DNA from 3 places in the Streptomyces sp. NPDC059201 genome. Region 3 is predicted to be linked to each of the others. Evidence: riboswitches for the same ligand, from Rfam matches in the RefSeq annotation. Region 3 holds a riboswitch; each other region holds the start of a gene.
What was found. Region 3 has a riboswitch for cobalamin ahead of cobN (cobaltochelatase subunit CobN). Riboswitches for the same ligand answer to the same signal wherever they lie in the genome.
Positions count from the first base shown of each region.

Region 1: another riboswitch for cobalamin. It lies ahead of ACFXMG_RS04680 (ABC transporter substrate-binding protein); the one in region 3 lies ahead of cobN (cobaltochelatase subunit CobN).
Region 2: another riboswitch for cobalamin. It lies ahead of ACFXMG_RS31690 (ABC transporter substrate-binding protein); the one in region 3 lies ahead of cobN (cobaltochelatase subunit CobN).

Region 1 is NZ_JBHZBB010000001.1:1,055,964-1,058,220, forward strand. It holds gene ACFXMG_RS04675 (substrate-binding domain-containing protein) at 1-624, opposite strand, end outside; cobalamin riboswitch at 851-975, shown strand; gene ACFXMG_RS04680 (ABC transporter substrate-binding protein) at 1,171-2,160, shown strand; gene ACFXMG_RS04685 (FecCD family ABC transporter permease) at 2,235-2,257, shown strand, end outside.
Region 2 is NZ_JBHZBB010000012.1:93,995-96,251, forward strand. It holds gene ACFXMG_RS31680 (amino acid permease) at 1-737, shown strand, start outside; gene ACFXMG_RS31685 (Mov34/MPN/PAD-1 family protein) at 814-1,239, shown strand; cobalamin riboswitch at 1,217-1,361, shown strand; gene ACFXMG_RS31690 (ABC transporter substrate-binding protein) at 1,401-2,257, shown strand, end outside.
Region 3 is NZ_JBHZBB010000007.1:195,582-197,838, forward strand. It holds gene cobN (cobaltochelatase subunit CobN) at 1-1,263, opposite strand, end outside; cobalamin riboswitch at 1,302-1,438, opposite strand; gene ACFXMG_RS23220 (cobalamin biosynthesis protein CobG) at 1,518-2,257, shown strand, end outside.

The DNA of each region.
Region 1 (2,257 bases), on a different contig from region 3:
GTTGTTCGGGTCCCAGTTGGGGGTGTCGTACTCCTTGCCGATCTTCACCTTGCCGTCGAGGAGGGAGTGCGCGCCGGCCTTGAACTCGGCGGCGTTCGGGTCGGTGGGCGAGCCGTTGTGCATGACGATCTGGCCGCTGTCCGCCTTGTCGCCGAGCGCGTCGAGCAGCGCCTGGCCCTGGAGCTCGCCGACCTTGCGGTTGTCGTACGAGACGTAGGCGTCGACCGGGCCCTGCGCGAGGCGGTCGTAGGCGACGACCTTCACGCCGGCCTTGTTCGCCTTCTCCACGGACGACTGGATCGACTTGGCGTCCACGGCGTCCAGGATGAGCACCTGGTCGCCCTTGGCGAGGGCGGTGTTGACCTGCTGCTGCTGCGTCGTCGCGCTCTCGGCCGCGTTGTAGTAGTCGATCTGGGCGTCCGGGGCGAGTTCCTTGATCTTCTGCTCGATGTACGGCCGGTCGAACTTCTCGTACCGCGTGGTCTTGCTCTCCGGAAGCAGCAGTCCGATCTTGATGTCCTGCTTCGCCTGCCCGGGCGACGCGCCGGTCGTCGTCGCCACCACGCCCAGCGACAGGGCCACCGTCGAGGCCACCGCTATCGCGCCTCGCAACGTACGGGTCATGGGAGGCTCCTTTCGCGCGCCTCGACCCCACCCCGTGGCCTGCCGGGTCACGGGGGCGCGGGCGCGGTTCGGCCTATCTCTCGACACTAGTCCCAACGCCGTGGGCCGACCATTCACGCTGCTCACACCGCTCACGCCGCCGGAAGGGCCATGATCGGCCTGTGGTAATTTGCCCGAGCCAGTCGCACCTCTGTACGTATCGACCGACACGGTACGTGCACGGGTCAGGGAATCCGGTGGGAATCCGGAGCTGACGCGCAGCGGTGAGGGTGACGGGCGGGACATCGGCCACTGGGCCCCCGAGGGGTCTGGGAAGGCGTTCCGTCCGGACGACCCCGAGTCCGAAGACCTGCTGGCGGCCCCGGCCGGCGTGCGCCGTCGCCCGGGGAGCACCGTACGACAGGCTCCGCGCATGAGCCGTGACGCAGAGGACTCCTTTCCGTGCCCTTCGCCCGCCCCGCCGGCCCCACCCGCCGTGTCAGCTCCACCGGCCGTGTCACCTTCTCTCGCCCCGTCCGTTCCGCCGTGCTGGTCGTGGCCGGGGCCGTGCTCGTGGCCGGCTGCGGCTCCGGTGGGGCGGCGGCGCCGGCCGGGGCGAAGGGGGCGGACTCCGGCTTCCCCGTCGTCCTCGACAACTGCGGGCAGCGGGTCGAGGTCGAGCGCCCGCCGAGCCGCGCCGTCGCCCTCGACCAGGGTTCGGCCGAGATCCTGCTCTCGCTCGGGCTCGCCGACCGGATGGTGGGCACCGCCACCTGGACGGACCCGGTCCTCAAGGGCCTGGAGAAGGCGAACGCCACCGTCCCCCGGCTCGCCGAGCGCTACCCGTCCTTCGAGAAGGTGCTCGACACCGAGCCCGACTTCGTCAGCGCCTCCTTCCTCTACACGCTCGGCAAGGGCGGTGTGGCGCCCCGGGAGCGGTTCACGAAGCTCGGCGTGCCGACGTACCTCTCCCCCGCCGACTGCGTCGGCAAGGACAACAGCGGCGACGGCGACGGCGTGCGGACCGAGCCGCTGACCATGGACACCGTGTACGGCGAAGTCCGCGACCTGGCGCGGGTGTTCGGTGTGCCGGAGCGCGGCGAGAAGCTCGTCGGCGAGCTCCGCGCCCGGGTGGAGAAGGCCCGGGCGGGCGCCGACTTCGGCGGCGCGTCCGCCCTGTACTGGTTCTCCGACTCGCAGGGGCCGTACATGGCCGGATGCTGCGGCGCGCCGGGCATCGTCAGCGGAACCCTCGGTGTGAAGAACGTCTTCGACGACACGAAGGAGGAGTGGCCGCAGATCAACTGGGAGACCGTCGCCGACCGCGATCCCGACGTGCTGGTGATCGCCGATCTGACCCGCAAGGCGCAGTCTGCCGAGAGCGCGGCGAAGAAGATCGAGTTCCTGGAGTCCCACCCCGTCACCCGGAACATGACGGCGGTGCGGAAGAAGCGGTACGTGATCCTCAGCGGGCAGGCGATGAACCCCACCCTCCGCACCGTCGAGGGCATCGAGAAGCTGGCCGCCGCGCTGCGGACGTACGGGCTCGCCAAGTGACCCCGTCCGGGCCGGAGAAGACGGCGGCCGGGAGGCAGCGTACGGTGCGTACCGGGCGCCGTGTCGTCGCACCGCTGCCTCTCTCGTCCCGGGCGCT
Region 2 (2,257 bases), on a different contig from region 3:
AGCTCGTCGGCGTCACCGCGGGCGAGTCCAAGGACCCGAAGACCGTCCTGCCCAAGGCCATCAACACCGTGCCGTGGCGCATCGCCGTCTTCTACGTCGGCGCCCTGATCATGATCCTCTCGGTCGTCCCGTGGACCGAGTTCCAGCCCGGCGTCTCCCCGTTCGTCGCCGCCTTCGAGAAGATGGGCCTCGGCGTCGGCGCCGCCATCGTCAACTTCGTCGTGCTGACCGCCGCGCTCTCCTCCTGCAACTCCGGCATGTACTCCACCGGCCGCATGCTGCGCGACCTCGCGCTCAACGGCCAGGGCCCGAAGGTCTTCACCAAGCTCACCAAGGGCGGCACCCCGCTCATCGGCCTGACCTTCTCCGCCGCCCTCATGCTCGTCGGCGTCTGGATCAACTACGTCGCCCCGGGCAAGGCGTTCGAGTACGTCGTCTCCTTCGCCACCATCTCCGGAATGTGGGCCTGGATCATGATCCTGGTCAGCCAGATCCGCTACCGCCGCAAGTGCGACCGCGGCGAGCTGCCCGAGTCCACCTTCAAGGCCCCCGGCGCCCCCTGGACGAGCTGGTTCGCGCTCCTCTTCATCGGCATGGTCATCGTCATGATGGGCGTCGACGAGGGCGCCCGCGTCTCGCTCTACTGCGCCCCGGTGTGGGGACTCATCCTCACCGTCGCCTACCTGGTGCTCAAGGCCCGCAACCCCGAGGGCGCCGCCTTCGCCAAGCGCTCCTGACCCACCCCGTCCCAGCATCCGGGCCGCCCCGTACCACTCCTCGGTACGCGGCGGCCCGTCGGCTTATCCTGTCGCCATGCTGACCCTCACCCGAGACCTGTACGACCGCATCGTGGACCACGCGCGGGCGGACCACCCCGACGAGGCATGCGGCGTCGTCGCGGGACCGGTCGGCTCGGGCCGCCCCGAGCGCTTCATCCCGATGCTCAACGCCGCCCGCTCGCCCACCTTCTACGAGTTCGACTCCGCCGACCTCCTCAAGCTCTACCGCGACATGGACGACCGGGACGAGGAGCCCGTGATCATCTACCACTCGCACACGGCGACCGAGGCGTACCCCTCCCGCACCGACATCACCTACGCCAACGAGCCCGGCGCCCACTACGTCCTCGTCTCCACCGCGGACACCGACGCCGCCGGACCCTTCCAGTTCCGCTCGTACACGATCGTCGACGGAATCGTGACCGAGGAGGACGTCAAGGTCGTCGAGGCGTACGAGTAGTCTGACCCCGACCTTCAGGGCGGCAGGAGCCAGGAAGCCGGTGCGAGTCCGGCGCGGTCCCGCCACTGTGACCACACCCCCCGTGTGGGAGCCAGGAACTGACCTGCCGCCTTCTCACCACCGATCGGGGACGTGGAAATCCCCGGAGGAGGCCCTCCGCCATGACCCGGCGCCCCCGGCTGCTCGCCGCCACCGCCCTGCTGCCCCTGCTCGCCGCCTGCGCCGGCCCCGCGAGCGACCAGGACGCCGCGAAGCCCGCCCCCGGCTTCCCGTACACCGTCACCAACTGCGGCGAGACCACCACGTTCAAGGCCCCGCCGAAGCGCGCGGTCACCATGAACCAGCACGTCACCGAGATCCTCCTCGCCCTCGGCCTGGAGAAGTCCCTCGCCGGCACCGCCTACCTCGACGACGCGATCCTGCCCGCCTACCAGAAGGCGTACGACTCGGTCCCCGTCCTCTCCAAGGAGTACCCCTCCAAGGAGGCGCTGCTCGCCGCGAACCCCGACTTCGTCTATGGCGGCTACGCCTCCGCCTTCGACGCCAAGGACGGCCGCGCCCGCGACGACCTGGGCAAGGCCGGCATCACCACCCGCCTCAACAGCGAGTCCTGCCCCGCCGGCACCCCCACGGTCGACGACCTCTACCGCGAGGTCACCGAGGTCGGCCGCACCTTCGGCGTCCCCGACCGGGCCGAGAAGTGGAACAAGGAGGCCCGCGCCACCGTCGCCGCCACCGAGAAGCGCCTCGGCGGCCTCGACCCCGTCTCCGTCTTCGTCTACGACAGCGGCGACAAGACCGCCTTCACCGCCGGCGGCAAGGGCATCGGCAACGAGCTCATCAGCCGGGCCGGCGGCCGCAACGTCTTCGCCGACCTCCCCAAGGCGTTCGGCGACGCCACCTGGGAGCAGGTCGTCGCCCGCAAGCCCGAGGTCATCGTCATCTACGACTACGGCTCCACCACCGTCGAGCAGAAGAAGAAGCGCCTCCTCGACGACCCCGCCCTCAAGGACGTCCC
Region 3 (2,257 bases):
CGGGATGCGGACCGGGTTCTTCGCCAGCTGCTCCTCGGTGAGCCAGTCCTGGTCGTGGCCGCCGGCCTCGATGAGGGCGTAGATCAGCTCGTCGCCGTCGCCGGAGACGAGGCCCGGCAGGTCCGCCTCGGGGCCGAAGTCGTAGCCCTCGGCGATCAGGCGGCGCAGCAGGGAGACGGCGGAGGCGGGGGTGTCGAGGCCGACCGCGTTGCCGATGCGGGAGTGCTTGGTGGGGTACGCGGAGAGGACGAGCGCGAGCCTCTTCTCGGCGTTCGGGATGTGCCGGAGGCGGGCGTGGCGGACGGCGATGCCGGCGACGCGGGCGGCGCGCTCGGCGTCGGCGACGTACGCGGGCAGCCCGTCGGCGTCGATCTCCTTGAAGGAGAACGGGACGGTGATGAGCCGCCCGTCGAACTCGGGGACGGCGACCTGGCTGGCTGCGTCCAGCGGCGACAGGCCCTCGTCGTTCTCGTCCCAGGCGGAGCGCGAGCCGGTCAGGCAGAGCGCCTGGAGCACCGGCACGTCGAGCGCGGCGAGCGCGCCCGCGTCCCACGCCTCCTCGTCGCCGCCCGCCTGCGCGGCGGCGGGCTTGGTGCCGCCGGCGGCGAGGACGGTGGTGACGATGGCGTCGGCTCCGCGCAGGACGGCGAGCAGCTCCTCCTCGGGGGCCCGCAGGGAGGCCACGTACAGCGGCAGCGCGCGGGCCCCGGCGTCCTCGATGGCGTCGCAGAGGGCGCCGACGAAGGCGGTGTTCCCGCTCATGTGGTGGGCGCGGTAGTAGAGCACCGCGATGACCGGTCCGGTCCCGTTCCGCTCGGCGCGGTCGAGGGGGCCCCAGGTGGGGGCGGCGGCCGGTGCCTCGAAGCCGTGGCCGGTGAGCAGCACGGTGTCGGAGAGGAAGCGGGCCAGCTGCTCCAGGTTGCCGGGTCCGCCGTGGGCGAGGTAGGCGTGCGCCTCGGTGGCGACGCCGATCGGCACGGTGGAGGCGGCCATCAGCTGGGCGTCGGGTGCCTGTTCGCCGCTGAGCACGACGACCGGCTTTCCGCTCGCGAGGAGCGTGTCGAGCCCCTCCTGCCAGGAGCGGACCCCGCCGAGCAGCCGGACGACGACGAGCTCGACCCCGTCGAGGAGCCCGGTCAGGTCACCCAGCGGAAGCCGGGAGGGATTGGCGAAGCGGTACGCGACCGGCCCTTCGGGCGCGGCAGCGTTCGCCGCGCGGGCACTGAGCAGGTCGGTGTCGGAGTGCGACAGCAGCAGGAGCATGGCGAGGCTCAGGCCCTTCCTCGGGGTTGTCCGCGCCCCGGGTGGTCGTATGGACGGCGGGAGTTCCTGACTCACCCGAACCGTCCCCGGTACGGGCTCACAGTGGCGGGACCGCGCCGGATTCTCACCGGGCTTCCTCCCCGGGGTCCTGGGACCCCATGCCGATCTGCATAGTAGATCGTGCGGTCGGCGCGCCGGAGGGGGCCGGAGAGTCGGCCGGATCACACCCGGTGGTCGTCCGGTTCCCCGTGGGTATGCTCGCCGCCATGCCGCCGACCCCACCCACGACGCCCGAACCGGGCGAACCCCGCATACGGGACCGTGGCGACGCGTGCCCCGGGGCGCTGCGTCTGCATGGCGCCGATGACGGGTTCCTGGCTCGACTCCGGCTGCCCGGGGGGCGGTTGACGGCGCGTCAGGTGGAGGTGCTGGCGGGGGCCGCCGCGTCTCTGGGGGACGGGCGGGTCAGTGTGACCTCGCGGGGGAACGCGGAGCTGCGGGGGCTCGGGGAGGGGTGCGGGGCGGAGCTGGCCGCGGTGCTCGGGGCGGCGGGGCTGCTGCCGTCCCCGACGCACGAGCGGGTCCGCAACATCGTGGCCTCGCCCGCCGCCGGGCTCGACGGACTCGGCCACGCGGACGTGCAGTTGTGGGTGCGGGAGCTGGACGCGGCCCTCTGCGCGGAGCCCCGCGCGGCGGGCCTCTCCGGGCGTTTCCTCTTCGTCCTCGACGACGGGCGCGGCGATGTGACCGGCCTCGGCGGCGATGTGACCTTGATCGCAGCACCGGACGGCGCCGCGCTCCTGACGGCGGGCTCCCGGACCTTCCGGCTGTCCGCCGCCGACGCCGTCCCCGCCGCCCTCGCCTGCGCCCTCGCCTTCCTCGACGCGGCCGCCGGCACCGGCGCGTGGCGCCCGCGCGAGCTTCCCGCCGGGCTGCTTCCGGAGTGGGGCGGCGCCCTGGCCAGGGCGGGGATCACCGCGGAGCCCGTACCGTC